3 regions of the Shewanella goraebulensis genome follow, and region 3 is predicted to be linked to each of the others. Evidence: predicted binding sites of a transcription regulator. Region 3 holds the regulator's gene; each other region holds the start of a gene.
The links. The regulator NrdR, encoded in region 3, represses ribonucleotide reductase genes. The targets are predictions, from matches to a motif close to AAACACNANATNTNGTGTTT.
Positions count from the first base shown of each region.

Region 1 (6,095 bases), 1.7 Mb from region 3:
CAGCAATATCATTAACATGGTCATGATCGAGTGTGGCTGAGAACATCAAGGTTTGTCTGCGCTTGTGATCCGCTGCGTCATTAATGGCTTTTAGTTGTGGTGCAAACCCTAAATCAAGCATGCGATCTGCTTCATCTAGAATAAGCAGTTCTAGGCCATTAAGGTAAAGATGACGCTGCTGAAGATGATCGGCAATGCGCCCCGGTGTAGCCACAATGAAGTGAGGATCACGGGATAACGATTTTGCTTGATCGTTAAAGTTCTCACCACCTAAAATGCTCACCGCTTTATATTGAGTGTTTGCCACCAATAAACGAAGCTGGCCATAAACCTGCTGAGCAAGCTCTCGGGTTGGTAATAAAATAAGTACACGCGGATCTTTTTTAGATAAGGCCTTTGTTGATATTACGCGCTGCAGTGCTGGTAATAAAAATGCCAGGGTTTTACCTGAACCGGTTTTTGAAGATGCCATTAAATCTTTACCCGCTAGGGCAATCGGCAGGGCTTGCTGCTGAATTTCAGTTGGCTCAGAAATGCCCATATGCTTTAGACTTTCAAGTAAGCGTTTGTCTAAAGAAAAATCGGTAAATAACAAAGGTAAATCCCCTAAAAAATGATAGCCAGATATTATAACGTGTAAGCCTGAGATAGCCAACAGCTTAAGCCTCAGTTATGCTGAGTTTTACCATTTTAATTTTGTCGTATTTTTCGTTAAAGGATGTATAAAAACATGTCGGATGTCCCCAAAGAAGCAACTAACACCAAACAATTACGAATAGGTGTTGCCTTAGGTAGTGGTGCGGCAAAAGGTTGGGCGCATATTGGTGTGTTAAAAGAACTTGCTGAAATGGGGGTTTATCCAGATAAAATTGCTGGATGTTCAGTGGGAGCATTAGTTGGCGCGGCTTACGCCAATGATCATCTCGATGAGTTAGAGAGCTGGGTACGCGGGTTTTCTAGCTGGGATGTTTTAGGTTTGATGGATTTAAGCTGGCGCAAGGGGGGCTTAATCAGTGGCGAGAAAGTGTTTGATGTCTTAGCAGGCCGAATTGGTGAACTTAAAATTGAACAATTGAACAAACCATTTTCTGCCGTTGCGACAGATTTATACTCAGGGCAAGAAATTTGGTTTAAAGAAGGTGATTTACGTCATGCCGTTAGAGCATCTTGTTCAATGCCCGGGTTTTTACCGCCAGTGCAACTCGAAGATCGCTGGTTGGTGGATGGCGCAGTAGTCAATCCAGTTCCAGTATCAATGTGCCGTGCAATGGATGTGGATGTGGTTATTGCGGTTGATTTGAATGGTCACCGTCGCAATAGTATGCATATGTTGCCACAACAAATGAAAAGCCGTGCGCCGACAGCACTTGAAAAACAACAGCAAGAAGCAAAAGAATCTGAGTCAGCGTTTATGGATATTCTGGGTAAAGGTAAAGAGTACATTTCTGGTCTGACTGAAAAGTTTTCGATGTCGACTAAATCTCACCCCGGAATGATCGCAGTGATGTCTCAATCAATGGATATTTTAGAGCAGCGACATAAGCGTGCACGTTTGATGGGTGACCCACCTGATGTTTGTTTGGTGCCACAGCTTGCAGATATTGGCACCATGGAATTTCATCGCGCTGCAGAAGCCATAGAAGCAGGTCGACAAGCAGTACGTCAAACCGCTCATTTAATCAACTCTTCGCTAGGCCGATAACGGTTTTCATAATTCTGGTCAAGCTCTGTATTGCTATTTAGTGCAGAGCTTGGCAGTAATTTTTTTCATTTTATATGCCTTCATTAAACTATGATCCAGATCATGGATTTCTAGTCTTCATTATTGCTTAATGCACCATATCTTGTGTTTGTTAGTTCTTTGCTGTGGATATATAGTGTTTATATCCTGTGCATAAATGGAGTAAAAGTAATGCCTGTAGTAATAAAAAGGGACGGTTGTCGGACTGTATTTGATGAGTCTAGAATAAGGGATGCCATTGTTGCTGCAATGGCGACGGCTACAGGTCATGCCGATGTAGATTACGCAGCTACTGTAGCTTGTGTGATTAAAGAGCAGCTATCACACAAACAAGAAGTAGAGATTCATCATCTTCAAGATTTGGTTGAAAACTTACTAATGGAAGGGCCTCATAAAGAAGTGGCTCGCCATTATATCGAGTATCGCCATGACCGCGATATTTGTCGTGAAGCAAAAAGTAAACTTAACTGTGAAATTCGTGGTCTAGTTGAACAAAGCGACAGCTCTATTCTTAATGAAAATGCCAATAAAGACGCAAAAGTTATTCCTACTCAGCGTGATTTATTAGCGGGTATTGTGGCTAAGCATTACGCTAAATCGCACTTATTACCTAAAGACATTGTTGCAGCTCATGAGTCTGGTCAACTGCATTATCATGACCTTGATTATGCACCTTTCTTCCCAATGTTTAACTGCATGCTAATTGATTTAGCGGGCATGATGACCCATGGATTTAAAATGGGTAACGCAGAAATTGATACGCCAAAATCAATTTCAACAGCGACAGCAGTTACTGCACAAATTATCGCGCAGGTTGCTAGCCACATATACGGCGGTACTACCATTAACCGTATCGATGAAGTGTTAGCAGAATTTGTACAAAAGAGTTACCAAAAGCAATTAGTGATTGGTAAAGAGTGGGGCGTTAGCGACGTTGAAGCCTTTGCTATGGCGCAGACAGAAAAAGAATGTCATGACGCATTCCAGTCTTTAGAGTATGAAGTGAACACACTGCATACAGCAAATGGCCAAACACCATTTGTGACCTTCGGTTTTGGTTTGGGCACCAGCTGGGAATCTCGATTAATTCAAAAGTCGATACTAACAGTACGTATGGCAGGCCTTGGTAAAAACCGTAAAACCGCGGTGTTCCCAAAACTTGTATTTGCTATTCGTGATGGGGTAAATCATAAAGCTTCTGATAGCAATTATGATGTTAAAAAGCTGGCATTAGAGTGTGCCACTATGCGCATGTATCCAGATATTCTTAACTATGAACAAGTTGAACGTGTCACTGGTTCATTTAAAACCCCAATGGGTTGCCGTTCTTTCTTAGGTACTTACGAAGAAAATGGCGAGCTTGTTCACGAAGGTCGTAACAACTTAGGTGTGGTTAGCCTTAACTTGCCAAGAATTGCGATTGAAGCAAAAGGCGACGAAAAAGCATTCTTCGCATTACTTGATGAAAGAATGACATTGGCTCGTAAAGCATTAGACACGCGTATCGCTCGACTAGTTGGGGTTAAAGCCCGAGTAGCACCAATTCTGTATATGGAAGGCGCATGTGGTGTTCGCTTAAAAGCTGATGATGATATTTCTGAAATTTTCAAAAATGGTCGCGCGTCGATTTCATTAGGCTATATCGGTCTGCATGAAACCATCAATGCGTTATACGGAACAGAAGAGCATGTATTTGATAGTGAGTTACTTCGTACCAAAGCCATTGAAATTATCAATGTAATGAAGCGTGCAACAGAGTCTTGGAAAGCAGAAACTGGTTATGGCTTTAGCTTATACAGCACCCCAAGTGAGAACTTGTGTAGCCGTTTCTGTCAGTTAGATGCAAAACAGTTTGGCGTAGTTGAAGGTGTCACTGATAAAGGTTACTACACCAATAGCTTCCACTTAGATGTTGAAAAGAAAGTTAATCCATACGACAAAATTGATTTTGAATTACCGTATCCAGAAATCACAAACGGTGGTTTCATTTGTTATGGTGAGTTTCCTAACATGCAACACAACATTGAAGCATTAGAAAACGTATGGGATTACAGTTATAGCCGAGTGCCTTATTACGGCACCAACACGCCAATTGATGAGTGTTATGACTGTGGCTTTGTAGGCGAATTTAACTGTACTAGCAAAGGTTTTGTTTGCCCTAAATGTGGTAATCATGAACCAAGCAGAGTATCGGTAACACGTCGTGTATGTGGTTATTTAGGTAGCCCAGATGCGCGTCCGTTTAACCACGGTAAGCAAGAAGAAGTGAAGCGCCGCGTTAAGCATATCTAGTTGTGTCATTGAGTTAAGATAGAATCAAATAAGGCGCTGAATAGCGCCTTATTTATTTGAAAGGTAAGTGTTATGAATTTTCATCAGTATTATCCTGTCGATGTGATTAACGGCCCCGGTACGCGCTGCACTTTGTTTGTATCAGGTTGCGAACATCAATGTCGCGGTTGTTATAACCAGTCGACTTGGGATCCTCGCTCAGGTCATGAAGTGGATAAGCAAATGGAAGATCAAATCATTGCTGATTTAAATGATACTCGAATCAAACGCCGTGGATTATCTTTGTCAGGCGGCGATCCGTTATTTCCAGCCAATCTCACCGCTATATTATCTTTAGTAAAACGTGTAAAAGCGGAATGCCCTGATAAAGACATTTGGCTGTGGAGTGGTTATAAACTTGATGAAATGTCGCTGAAACAACAGCAAGTGTTGTCGTATGTGGATGTATTAGTTGATGGCAAGTTTGAACAAGACTTAGCCGACCCAAGCCTAAAATGGCGTGGAAGTTCAAATCAAGTTATTCATGATATGAGTGAGTTAATTACTGTTGGTTAACTATTGCTGTTAGTAAACTTTTAGTTGTGGCTTGCTGATTGTCATGAAAGAGCTTTTTGAAGCTCACTTTTGATGGATTTGTTTTACAACTATTAATAACTGGGACATGAACAATCAGAGTTTGTTTTCATCGATAATGACGTTATTACTGTATCGAGTTTAACTTAAACGTTATAAAAAACTATAGTAATCAAAGTCCAATTTATACCCATTAGACGATGAAGTACCCATACCAGTGATGAAATAGTAAATTTATGCGTTGTAACGGGCTTTGAAGTTAGCTAATTCAACCTCTTTAGGTATATAATTTGCGTTCGAAAAAGTGTTGTTCGATATCAAAACAACTCATTGCTATCGATAACATGAAAGAATTTAAGGTAAAGAAATGAATTTAAAACAAGAACTGCAAGCATTAAACGATAAAGCAGAGAAGTTTCGTCGTAAACTTGCTGCCGCTGAAGCTCGTGAAGATAAAGCGATTATCATGCAGTTTAAGAAAGAAATTGCCACAGTCACTAAGCGAATTGCTAGTTTGAAAAACCAGCAATCACGTCAACTGAACAAACAAGGTCAAGAAGTTAAAGGCTTAAAGTTCAATCGTGCGCTGACTAAAGCTGAACAAGCTGATATGGGCAAACTTAAAAAGTCAGTTAAAGGACTTGTAGTTGTTCATCCAATGACAGCTATGGGCCGTGAAATGAATATCACTGTTGTCACCGGTTTTGCTCCTGCAAAATTCTAGTCCAATATACGAAATAGTCATGACATATATGTCAGTTCAAGGATGAATAGTCTCAAGGATTGAGCGTTGTCTTAAAGGTTTATCCATGTCGATTAAATATATCGCCACTTCTAAGTTACCTACGCCTTGGGGCGTATTTGCAATGCATGGTTTCGAAGATACAGAAACCGGCAAAGAGCATGTGGCGTTAACTTATGGTGAGCTCAATGCCACCGAGCCGATGTTAGGCCGTATTCATTCAGAATGCCTAACTGGCGATGCTTTATTTAGTTTACGTTGCGATTGCGGTTTTCAGCTGCAAACTGCAATGCAAAACATTGCTGAGCAAGGTCAAGGTTTTATTCTTTACTTGCGCCAAGAAGGGCGTGGCATTGGTTTATTAAATAAAATCCGTGCCTATGAATTACAAGATCAAGGTGCTAATACCGTAGAAGCAAATGAGCGTTTAGGCTTTGAAGCTGATATGCGTAAGTACGATATGATTGAGCCTATGCTTAAGCAAATTGGTGTGAGTAAAGTTAAACTCATGACTAATAATCCACGTAAAGTAAAAGCGATGCAATCTGTAGGTATTGAAGTTGCTGAAAGAGTGCCTTTGCAAGTGGGAAAAAATCGCTACAATGAAGATTATTTAAAAACGAAATCAACAGAACTAGGTCATTTAATGACTGAGCATCATTTTGTCGATAACGAAAAATAACCTTGATTCATTTTGAATACATTAACTTGTAATTAAAACAGCTTATTAAAATGGGTTACCGCAAT
Region 1 covers NZ_CP126972.1:1,965,719-1,971,813, forward strand. The annotation lists gene QPX86_RS08165 (DEAD/DEAH box helicase) at 1-541, opposite strand, end outside; gene rssA (patatin-like phospholipase RssA) at 731-1,702, shown strand; gene nrdD (anaerobic ribonucleoside-triphosphate reductase) at 1,913-4,033, shown strand; gene nrdG (anaerobic ribonucleoside-triphosphate reductase-activating protein) at 4,106-4,588, shown strand; gene QPX86_RS08185 (YibL family ribosome-associated protein) at 4,974-5,330, shown strand; gene ribA (GTP cyclohydrolase II) at 5,416-6,030, shown strand.
Region 1: a site for NrdR is predicted at 1,833-1,852, ahead of nrdD (anaerobic ribonucleoside-triphosphate reductase). Genes of this name have one in related genera too.

Region 2 (6,095 bases), 1.3 Mb from region 3:
TTGTTAGGTGTTTGACAAAAAGTAGAGTAAGCCATTTATATATCCTAAAAAAGCGGGGAAACTCCCCGCGATTGTATGCAAATTATTGATTAAATCTTACAAGCGCCGCCGGCACAATCATCGTCTTCTTTTTCGACTACAGTGATGTCGTCTAAGTTGTCTGATGCACCATCACGAGTGTTGTGATAATAAAGGGTCTTAACCCCTAATTTGTAGGCTGTTAGCAAATCTTTAAGCAAAGTTTGCATCGGAACTTTCTGACCGTCAAAACGTGTTGGGTCGTAGTTAGTGTTTGCCGAAATAGCTTGGTCGATAAACTTTTGCATAATGCCAACTAACTCTAAGTAACCATTGTTGTTTGGCATATTCCAAAGCAGTTCATATTGATGTTTTAGTTCATCAAAGTCTGGTACTACTTGCTTTAACTGACCGTCTTTACTTGCTTTAACACTAATCAAGCCACGTGGAGGCTCAATACCGTTAGTCGCGTTAGAAATCTGTGACGATGTTTCAGAAGGCATTAGCGCTGACAAGGTTGAGTTACGTAGGCCATGTTGCTGAATATCGCTGCGTAAACCTTCCCAATCCATATGAAGTGGTTCACTACAAATTTTATCAAGGTCACGTTTGTAAGTATCAATTGGCAAGATACCTTCAGCGTACGTTGTCTCGTTAAATAACGGACAAGCACCTTGTTCTTTCGCTAAATTCATAGAAGCTTTTAATAAGTAGAACTGAATTGCTTCAAATGTTTTATGGGTCAAGTTGTTACCTGAGCCATCAGAATATTTCATTCCATTTTTCGCTAGGTAATTTGCAAAGTTAATAACACCTATACCAAGAGTTCGACGATTCATTGAACCAAGCTGAGCTGAAATAATTGGGTAGTCTTGATAATCTAATAAGTTATCAAGTGCACGAACTGCCAAATCAGCCAGCGGCTCTAACTCAGATAAGTTATTGATTGCGCCTAGGTTAAGCGCTGAAAGAGTACAAAGGGCGATTTCACCATTTGGATCTTCAATGTTTTTCATTGGCTTAGTTGGCAAAGCAATTTCTAAACAAAGGTTAGATTGCTTAATTGGCGCAACTTTTGGGTCGAATGGGCTGTGGGTATTACAGTGGTCGACGTTTTGAATATAAATACGACCAGTTGAAGCTCGCTCTTGCATCATCAGTGAAAATAATTCAACTGCCTTTATCTCTTTGCGACGAATGCTAGTGTCAGCTTCATACTGTAAATACAGACGTTCAAATTCAGTTTGATCAGCAAAGAACGCATCGTATAAACCAGGTACGTCAGATGGGCTAAATAAGCTAATGTTTTGAGATTTAATTAAACGCTGATACATCAGTTTGTTTAATTGCACGCCGTAATCGAGATGACGAACACGGTTGTCGTCAACACCACGGTTATTTTTAAGGACAAGAAGTGATTCAACTTCTAAATGCCAAATAGGGTAGAACAAGGTTGCTGCGCCGCCTCGTACACCGCCTTGTGAGCATGACTTAACCGCGGTTTGGAAATACTTGTAAAAAGGCAAACAACCGGTATGGAATGCTTCGCCGCCTCGGATTGGACTACCTAAAGCACGAATACGACCAGCGTTAATTCCTATACCTGCACGTTGGCTGACATACTTAACAATAGAAGATGCAGTCGCGTTAATTGAATCTAAGCTATCGTCACATTCAATCAATACACATGAGCTGAACTGACGTGTCGGTGTACGAACGCCAGCCATAATTGGAGTCGGCAGTGAAATCTTAAAGGTAGATACCGCATCATAAAAACGTTTGATGTAATCAAGACGTGTTTCTTTAGGATATTTAGCAAATAAACATGCCGCAACCAAGATATATAAGAACTGAGCACTTTCGTATATTTCGTTAGTAACACGGTTTTGAACTAGGTACTTGCCTTCTAATTGCTTTACTGCAGCATAAGAGAAGTCCATATCACGCCAATGATCCATATAGCCATCAAGAATAGTTAATTCTTCAGCTGTATAGTCTTCAATAATATGCTTATCGTATTTACCAAGCTCAACCAAACGGTTTACTTGATCGATTAATTTAGGTGGTTCGAACTGACCGAAAGCTTTTTTACGTAAATGGAATACAGCTAAACGAGCAGCAAGAAATTGGTAATCAGGTGATTCAGGAGAAATTAAATCAGCTGCTGCCTTAATAATTGTTTCGTGGATAGCTTCAGTAGGAATACCATCGAAAAATTGCAGGTGAGAGCGTAATTCAACTTCAGAAACTGAAACATTCTTCAGTCCTTTTGCTGCCCATTCGATAACGCGATGAATTTTGTCTAAATCAATTTTTTCGCGTTCGCCACTGCGTTTAGTGACTGTCATATTGCTGTTCATTAAAAAAAGCCTTGGTTCTATATTTATTGGTGCAATTTATTATTGGATCTTTTTCTACCGTGTTATTTACGATCGCCAATAAATCACATTACGTTCCCTTGTAAGCAGATCATCCAAAAGTATTCACAACATAATATCAACAAAAATACTAGTGTTACAGCGAGATACGTAGGTTTTAAGCTAGTGTCTCTTAGTGATGTCACACACAAGATATGGTGTTTTTAAATTTAATACATACAAGATAGTGAGGTTCCTCACTATTTGCAAGCAAGATTTTGTTGAATAACTTGTGGATATCTCATGTATATTGAAACAAGTTAGTAAAAGCTAACCTGCTAACGTAAAATACGCTTAATTTTTTTGGTTTAGGCGTTTTTTTGTTCGAAAAGTTACGCTAGTTCGATCGCTAAAATAAACAGCGATCGATTGTTTCAGTATAAAAATAGTTTGATTTTTAAATGTAAGGTTTGCTAAGCAGACTTATACCTGAATTAGAGACGTTGCTGATGCAGTTTCTTCAAATATAGCAGGCTAGACTTGCTAGATTAACTAACGATTTTATAAGTTGTAAAAGGCCATTTAATGGCGACCATTTCGCAATGATTTTGGTTACGAAATAACTTTCGTCAGGAAAAGCTCGTGCAAATCAGCAACGGTATTAAATTCAATTTTACTTGGCCATTGATCTGGAGTATCTGATTCAGATAAATACCCCCACAGGGCCGTTCCGCCAATCATCCCTGCATTGTCAGCTGCGACTAAGTCACGTTCTGCGTCGCCCAAATATAATATCTCTTGGGGTTTACAATTAATTTGCTGTGCAGCTAATAACATTGGAGCGGTATGGGGTTTGGGGTGATGAGTTGAATCTCCACTTATAATCGATTTCGCCCGATGCGTTAAGCCTAAAGCATCGATAAGTGGTCGAGTGAATTTTGCTTGTTTGTTAGTGACAATGCCAAATGGAATTTCGTTACTGTCCAACAAATCTAGAAAGACATCAAATCCATCAAATAACTGTGCCTTTTCACCATTGACCATTTTGTAGTAATCCAACAATGATTGCTGAATTTCAAGTTGAGTGGTTTCATCAAGGTGAGGTACGCCGGCTTTAACTAAAGCAAGACTGCCATGTGAAGCCGAATACCGCAGCGCTTCAACACTCTGAGGTGCTATTTTACGATCTAGCAGGCTTAGATTTAACGCATGGATTAAATCAGGTGCAGTATCAGCTAAGGTGCCGTCTAAATCGAAGAGCACAGCTTTAATAGAATTCATAAATGCCTCGTGTTATTAACAAGCTTATCGAGCTATTACATCAGTAAGTTTAATTTGGAACTAAGAAGGGTGGTAACGCCAGAAATGACGTTACCTTTTGATATGACAACTTAATCTTACTTTGTTTAGTCAGCGACCTTTTGAGTGGCAATCATGTAATTAACATCGACCTTGTTAGTGTACTTATATACACCAGAAAGAGGATTATAAGTGATGCCTAATGCGTCGCGACAAATTAAGTCGGTATTATCCACTAAATTTATTAGCTCTGAAGGTCTGATGAACTTACTGTGATCGTGTGTGCCGACAGGCAGCATTTTTAAAACATATTCTGCACCTACAATCGCTTGTATATATGACATCATGCTACGGTTGATGGTTGAAAAGAAAACATGACCTCCAGGCTTAACCATGTCACAACATGCTTGAATAACTGATAATGGATCTGGTACGTGTTCAAGCATTTCCATACAAGTGACGACATCATAATGATTTGCGTGAGTGGCAGCATGGTCTTCAGCAGTCATGGTATCGTAATTGATGGTTACCCCAGTTTCTAAGGCATGAAGTTTTGCGACTTCAATTTGTGCTTCGCCCATATCTAAACCCGTCACCTTCGCACCAATTTTTGCCATGCTTTCAGACAATATTCCGCCGCCACAACCAATATCAATGACTTGTTTTTCAAATAAACCACCGCTGGTTTGATCAATATAATTTAATCGCAAAGGGTTTAATTGATGTAATGGTTTAAAGTCACCATTTGGATCCCACCAAGACTCTGCCATTTGGGCAAATTTTTCGATTTCTTGATGATCAACATTCTGTTGAGTAGTGTGTTCTTGGTTAGACATAGCAAGGACCCATGTTTTATTTATGATTATTGCATGCATTATAACCATACGAAGCAATAAACATAGTGAGATGAAACAAGATTCATTTCTAATCGGTTATATATTCGGCAGTAACTGCTGATAAAAAAGCCATTGGGGTTTTGTTAGCAGCCTTTAGGCATTTCAAAAGTAGTTAAACCTAAACAATATTGACTAATTCTTGCTGTTTTTATTCAGTTTTTCACTTGCTTTAACTTTTCGTTGTTCTAAGGTCTAGCCACTTTATTTATCTGTGTTAGAATGCAAAATCACGTTTTTGAGCTACACAATAAAATGGAATAATTATTGTGCGCTAATTTTAGGGGAACGAGCAGTTTATGACTGATCTGGCATCATCAATTTCGCCAATTAACATCGAAGACGAACTAAAAAATTCTTATTTAGATTATGCAATGAGTGTAATCGTAGGTCGTGCATTACCCGACGTTCGTGACGGTTTAAAACCTGTTCACCGTCGTGTGCTTTTTGCAATGAACGAATTAAAGAACGACTTTAATAAGCCTTATAAAAAATCAGCTCGTGTTGTTGGTGACGTAATTGGTAAGTATCACCCACATGGTGATTCTGCTGTTTACGATACAATCGTACGTATGGCACAACCATTCTCAATGCGTTATACCCTAGTAGACGGCCAAGGTAACTTCGGTTCTGTCGATGGTGACTCAGCAGCGGCAATGCGTTATACCGAAATTCGTATGGAGAAGTTAGCGCATTCATTGCTAGCTGATTTAGAAAAAGAAACCGTGGATTATGTACCTAACTATGATGGTACTGAACATATCCCTGCGGTTCTTCCTACACGCATTCCTACATTATTAATCAATGGTTCTTCTGGTATTGCTGTTGGTATGGCGACCAATATCCCGCCGCACAATATCAATGAAGTTGTCCAAGGTTGTTTAGCGTTAATTGAAGAGCCTAGTCTCTCAATTGAACAGCTAATGGAGTATATTCCTGGACCTGACTTTCCAACAGCTGCGTCAATCAATGGCCGTAAAGGTATCATTGATGCATATAAGACTGGCCGCGGCCGTGCTGTTATGCGCTCTAAAGCCGAAATTGAAGAAGAAAACGGCCGTGAACGGATTATCGTTACTGAAATTCCTTATCAAGTTAACAAAGCACGTTTGATTGAAAAGATCGCTGAGCTTGTAAAAGATAAGAAAATTGAAGGTATCAGCGGTTTACGTGATGAGTCTGATAAAGACGGTATGCGTATTGTTGTTGAAATCAAACGCGGTGAAGTAGGCGAGGTTGTTCTTAATAACCTGTATGCTCAAACTCAAATGCAGTGCTCTTTTGGTATCAATATGGTTGCGTTGACAAATGGTCAACCAAAACTGTTTAACCTAAAAGAAATGCTTGAGTGCTTTATTCTGCACCGTCGTGAAGTTGTGACTCGCAGAACTGTATTTGAGTTACGTAAAGCTCGCGAACGTGCACATATCCTTGAAGCATTAGCGATTGCACTTGCTAACATTGACCCAATTATTGCATTAATTAAAGCATCACCAACACCAGCTGAAGCAAAAGTTAAATTAGTTGC
Region 2 covers NZ_CP126972.1:2,388,555-2,394,649, forward strand. The annotation lists gene nrdB (class Ia ribonucleoside-diphosphate reductase subunit beta) at 1-35, opposite strand, end outside; gene nrdA (class 1a ribonucleoside-diphosphate reductase subunit alpha) at 90-2,378, opposite strand; gene QPX86_RS10020 (HAD family hydrolase) at 2,988-3,656, opposite strand; gene ubiG (bifunctional 2-polyprenyl-6-hydroxyphenol methylase/3-demethylubiquinol 3-O-methyltransferase UbiG) at 3,782-4,510, opposite strand; gene gyrA (DNA gyrase subunit A) at 4,867-6,095, shown strand, end outside.
Region 2: a site for NrdR is predicted at 2,580-2,599, ahead of nrdA (class 1a ribonucleoside-diphosphate reductase subunit alpha). Genes of this name have one in related genera too.

Region 3 (6,095 bases):
CCTGCTTGTAGCAGTTTTGCTAAATGGACACGGTTACGCTCACCACCAGACAATGTGCCAATGATTTTTTGCTGATCGCCACCACGGAAGTTAAAGCGGCCAACATAAGCGCGACTTGGGATCTCTGTGTTATTAATACGCATGATATCTTGACCGTCGGAAATTTCTTGCCAAACAGTATTTTTATCATTCATCGAATCACGGAACTGCTCAACAGACGCAATTTGTACAGACTCACCCACTTCGATGCTGCCGCTATCAGGCTGTTCTGCACCTGAAATCATCTTAAACAAAGTTGATTTACCCGCGCCGTTAGCACCGATAATACCGACAATGGCACCTTTAGGGACGGCAAAGGTTAAGTCATCAATCAATACGCGATCGCCATATGACTTAGTTAAGTTATTAACCTCAATTACTTTGTCACCTAAACGAGGCCCTGGTGGAATGAACAATTCATTAGTTTCGTTACGCTTTTGATAGTCGTTGGTGTTCAATTCTTCAAAGCGAGCCATACGGGCTTTGCCTTTAGATTGACGACCTTTACTGCCTTGGCGTACCCATTCTAATTCTTTTTGAATGGTTTTCTGGCGCGCACTTTCTGTAGATGATTCTTGTTGTAGACGAGCATCTTTTTGCTCTAACCACGAAGAATAGTTACCTTCCCACGGAATACCTTCACCACGGTCAAGTTCCAAAATCCACCCAGCGGCATTATCCAAGAAATATCTATCATGGGTAATGGCCACAACGGTGCCTGTGTAATCTTGTAAGAAGCGCTCAAGCCATGCAACAGATTCTGCATCCAAGTGGTTGGTTGGTTCATCAAGTAGCAACATGTCTGGTTTTTCAAGTAACAGACGACAGATTGCTACGCGGCGACGTTCACCACCTGATAATACTTCGATTTTTTCATCCCAATCAGGAAGACGTAAAGCATTCGCTGCGCGATCTAGCACCACATCAAGGTTATGCGCATCTTGAGATTGAATAATCGCTTCCAGTTGACCTTGCTCTTTAGCAAGTGCATCAAAGTCAGCATCAGGTTCAGCATATAGTGCATACACTTCATCTAAACGGGTGAGGGCATTCTTAGCTTCACTTACCGCTTCTTCAATGGCTTCACGTACGGTTTGCGATTCATCAAGCTTAGGCTCTTGTGGAAGGTATCCGATTTTTAGATCTTGCATCGGGCGCGCTTCGCCTTCGATTTCAGTATCTAACCCTGCCATGATACGAAGTAAAGTGGATTTGCCTGAACCGTTTAAACCTAAGACACCAATTTTGGCGCCAGGGAAAAAACTGAGTGAAATATCTTTAAGAATTTGTTTCTTAGGCGGAACAATCTTTCCTACCCGCAGCATACTATAGACAAATTGAGCCATTTTTGAGGTTCTTTGGTGACCAATGATGATGATAATTCTACTTTATTTTTCGGTTAACTCAAATTTTGGATTAATTAAAATAATGATAATTTCCAAAGAAATTCATGTTGTAAATACTGGGATTGTGACGCAGAGCAGAGTAGAATACCGCGCAACCCTATATATAAGAACTGCTGTTGGAGACACCAATGCTAAAGAAAGCTATGAATATCGCGGATTACGATCCACAACTGTTTCAAGCCATTGAAGATGAGACTCGTCGCCAAGAAGAGCACATTGAATTAATCGCGTCAGAAAACTATACCAGCCCACGTGTTCTTGAAGCACAAGGTTCTCAGCTAACTAACAAGTATGCTGAAGGTTACCCTGGTAAGCGTTACTACGGCGGTTGTGAGCATGTAGATATTGCAGAAGAGTTAGCTATTTCTCGTGCAAAAGAATTATTTGGCGCTACATACGCAAACGTACAGCCGCATTCTGGTTCTCAAGCAAACTCAGCAGTTTTCATGGCGCTACTTCAAGGCGGTGATACTGTTTTAGGTATGAGCCTAGCCCATGGTGGTCACTTGACCCATGGTTCTCACGTTAGTTTTTCTGGCAAGCTTTATAATGCTGTTCAGTACGGTATCGATGAAACGACTGGTAAAATCGATTACGCTGAAGTTGAGCGTTTAGCTGTAGAGCACAATCCAAAAATGATTATTGCTGGTTTCTCTGCTTACTCAGGTATTATCGATTGGGGTAAATTCCGCGAAATCGCTGATAAAGTCGGTGCTTACTTATTTGTTGATATGGCCCACGTTGCAGGTCTTGTTGCTGCGGGTATCTACCCGAATCCACTGCCACATGCGCACGTTGTAACGACAACAACTCATAAAACACTTGCTGGCCCTCGTGGTGGTTTAATCCTTTCTGCTGCAAATGATGAAGACATCTACAAAAAGTTAAATTCAGCAGTATTCCCAGGTGGCCAAGGCGGCCCTTTAATGCACGTTATCGCTGCTAAAGCGGTTGCATTTAAAGAAGCTCTCGATCCTGAATTTACCACTTACCAAGAGCAAGTTGTTGCCAATGCTAAAGTGATGGCGAAAACCTTCATTGAGCGTGGCTACGATGTTGTTTCTGGTGGCACTGATAACCACTTATTCTTGCTTGATTTGATTAGCAAAGATATGACTGGTAAAGATGCTGATGCTGCGTTAGGTAAAGCTAACATCACAGTAAACAAAAATTCAGTACCGAATGACCCACGTTCACCTTTCGTGACCTCTGGTCTACGTATTGGTTCTCCAGCGATTACTCGCCGTGGTTTCACAGAAACTGAATCGGTAGAGCTAACAAACTGGATGTGTGATGTACTAGATGACATTACTAATGAAGGTACAATTGAGCGCGTTAAGAACCAAGTGCTTGAGTTGTGTGCTAAATACCCTGTTTACGGATAAAAATTACGGATAAAACCGTTAATTTGTGTTGATAGTCGTTAAGCAAGACCGTGCTAATTAATCCAAGCTTGTATTGCTTCTCTTATTTAGACACATGATCCATTTTAACTAAGTAGGATTATCTTATCGATAAGGTTAACCTTATAAAGTAAATAGGATAAACTTTAATGGCTGTAAGTACTTTGTGCTTACAGCCATTTTATTTTATTTTCCAGGAGCGAATATGCATTGCCCATTTTGTAGCGCGACAGATACCAAAGTGATTGACTCTCGTCTGGTGGCTGATGGCCATCAAGTGCGTCGCCGTCGGGAATGTACATTGTGCCATGAGAGATTCACTACCTTTGAGGGTGCTGAGCTGGTTATGCCACGGGTTATCAAACAAGATGGTACTCGCCAACCATTTGATGAAGATAAACTGCGAGGCGGAATGCTTCGTGCTGTGGAGAAACGTCCAGTATCTATTGACCAAATTGAACAAGCATTAACTAAAATCAAATCTACTTTACGTGGCACTGGTGAGCGCGAAATTGACTCAGCAATGATTGGTAATTTAATGATGGAACAATTAATGGTACTAGATAAAGTGGCTTATATTCGCTTTGCTTCTGTATATCGTGCCTTTGAAGATGTGTCTCAGTTTGGCGAAGCCATCGCTAAACTACAAAAGTAATTTCTGTTCCCAATATTGAGGCTGTAGATTATATTTTGCAGCCACTATTCAAGTAGGTGTTTATGTCTCAGTGGTCCGTTATTGACATCGAAATGATGAGCCTAGCAATTTCATTGGCTGAAAAAGGGCGTTATACCACCCGCCCTAATCCTAATGTCGGCTGTGTTATTGCTGTTGATGATAAAATCATTGGTCAGGGATATCACATTAAAGCGGGCGGCCCTCATGCTGAAATTCATGCCCTTCATGATGTAGACACCAAGCAAAACCAACATAAACTTTCTCTGGCCACCGCCTATGTCACGCTTGAGCCTTGCAGTCATTATGGTCGCACGCCTCCTTGTGCCTTGGCATTAATCAAAGCAGGGGTTAAAAGAGTAGTCGTCGCCGAAGTCGATGCGAACCCACAAGTTGCCGGTAATGGTATAAGGCTTTTAAAAGAAGCGGGCATTCAAGTTGATGTTGGCTTACTTACCGAACAAGCCAAATTACTCAATTTAGGCTTCACTAAAAAAATGACCACAGGCCTGCCTCGCATCACCATAAAATTAGCTGCAAGTATCGACGGTAAAACAGCGCTTTCAAATGGAGTATCAAAGTGGATAACAGGTCCAGATGCACGAGCTGACGTGCAAAAGTTACGCGCTCGTCATTGTGCACTGGTAACGGGTGTTGAAACAGTACTTGCTGATAACCCAACGCTAAATGTGCGTTATGAGGAGTTAGGCAGCTTGAAAAGCTCACTTGTGCCCTCAGATCTGCAACAGCCTTTGCGGGTTATTTTAGATAGTAAAGCAAGGCTAACGAGTGAAATGAAGCTATTTGATTTTACATCACCTGTATTGTTGGTTTCCTGTGTGGATTACCCCGCAGAAGTACAAGAAAAATTTAACAATCATGTTAGTTGTATCACTATTGCCACAAATGAAGATGGACGCGTTGATTTACATGCGTTATTTACTTATTTAGGTAAGCAATGTAACTCAGTACTGGTTGAGGCTGGAGCCTGTCTTGCTGGTAGCGTACTAGATGCAAAACTTGCAGATGAGCTTTATCTTTATCAAGCAATGAAAATTTTAGGTAGTCATGGCCGAAATTTATTACAACTGAACGACTATCAAACTATGGAACAAATTCCTGAGTTACAATTAGTAGATTCGCGCCGAGTAGGCGAAGATCAACGGATGATTTTTAATCTTTAGCTGGTTACATCGTTTACGATAATAACCTTGTTGAGAATGAACCTTTTTGACAAAGCTAATTGAGCTGAATACAACCTATCAGAACTGAACCACAAATAAGTGAGTACTTATGTTTACCGGCATTATTGAAGCCTTAGGCACATTGAGAAAAATCGAGCGTAAAGGTGATGATATTCGTTTAACCGTTGCCAGTGGTCACTTGGATTTAGCTGATGTGAAGTTAGGCGATAGTATTGCCACTAACGGTGTATGTTTAACCGTGGTGGAGTGTTTAGCTGATGGCTATGTCGCCGATATTTCGGCTGAAACGGTCGCGCTGACCGGTTTTGCTAACTATCACGTTGGCCAAAAAGTTAATCTTGAAAAAGCCGTACTGCCAACCACACGTCTTGGTGGTCATATGGTCAGCGGCCATGTTGATGGAATCGCTGTTGTAGAACAACGCAGTGTTCGCGGTAAGGCCATAGAGTTTTGGTTAGCTGCGCCTGCTGAGTTAGCCCATTATATAGCCCATAAAGGCTCAATTACTATTGATGGTGTTAGCCTAACTGTGAATGAAATTGATGGTCATCGTTTTCGATTAACGATAGTGCCGCACACAGCATCAGAAACAACCCTGACAGTATTAAAAGCAGGCGATAAGGTCAATATTGAAGTTGACCTCATTGCACGATATTTAGAACGACTAATGAATCCGGGAAAGCCTGCCAAAGCAACAGGCGGAGTCACGATGGAAATGTTAGCCAGCGCTGGATTTATGCGATAACCCTATTTTTACCCTATATTGCAGATATGGGAAATAACTACATAAAGGTCTTAACATGGCACTACATAGTATAGAAGAGATCATCGAAGACATTCGCCAAGGTAAAATGGTTATCTTGATGGACGATGAAGACAGAGAAAATGAAGGCGATTTAATCATGGCTGCCGAAAAGGTCACGCCAGAAGCAATTAACTTCATGGCCACTTATGGACGTGGTTTAATTTGTCAAACTATGACTAGAGACCGTTGCCAGCAATTAAATTTACCGTTAATGGTGACCAATAATAACGCTCAGTTTTCAACCAATTTCACTGTTTCTATTGAAGCCGCAACAGGTGTGACGACAGGCATATCAGCCCACGATCGTGCTGTTACAGTCCAAGCTGCAGTCGCTAAAGAAGCGAAAGCGGCTGACTTAGTTCAACCAGGCCATATATTCCCATTAATGGCACAAGATGGCGGCGTACTGACTCGCGCGGGCCACACTGAAGCAGGTTGCGATTTAGCTCGATTAGCAGGTCTTGAGCCGTCTGGTGTGATTGTTGAAATCCTAAATGATGACGGCACTATGGCACGTTGCCCTGATTTAGAACTTTTCAGTGAAAAGCACGGCGTTAAAATGGG
Region 3 covers NZ_CP126972.1:3,669,708-3,675,802, reverse strand. The annotation lists gene ettA (energy-dependent translational throttle protein EttA) at 1-1,385, opposite strand, end outside; gene glyA (serine hydroxymethyltransferase) at 1,574-2,830, shown strand; gene nrdR (transcriptional regulator NrdR) at 3,054-3,503, shown strand; gene ribD (bifunctional diaminohydroxyphosphoribosylaminopyrimidine deaminase/5-amino-6-(5-phosphoribosylamino)uracil reductase RibD) at 3,566-4,705, shown strand; gene QPX86_RS15575 (riboflavin synthase) at 4,815-5,471, shown strand; gene ribBA (bifunctional 3,4-dihydroxy-2-butanone-4-phosphate synthase/GTP cyclohydrolase II) at 5,527-6,095, shown strand, end outside.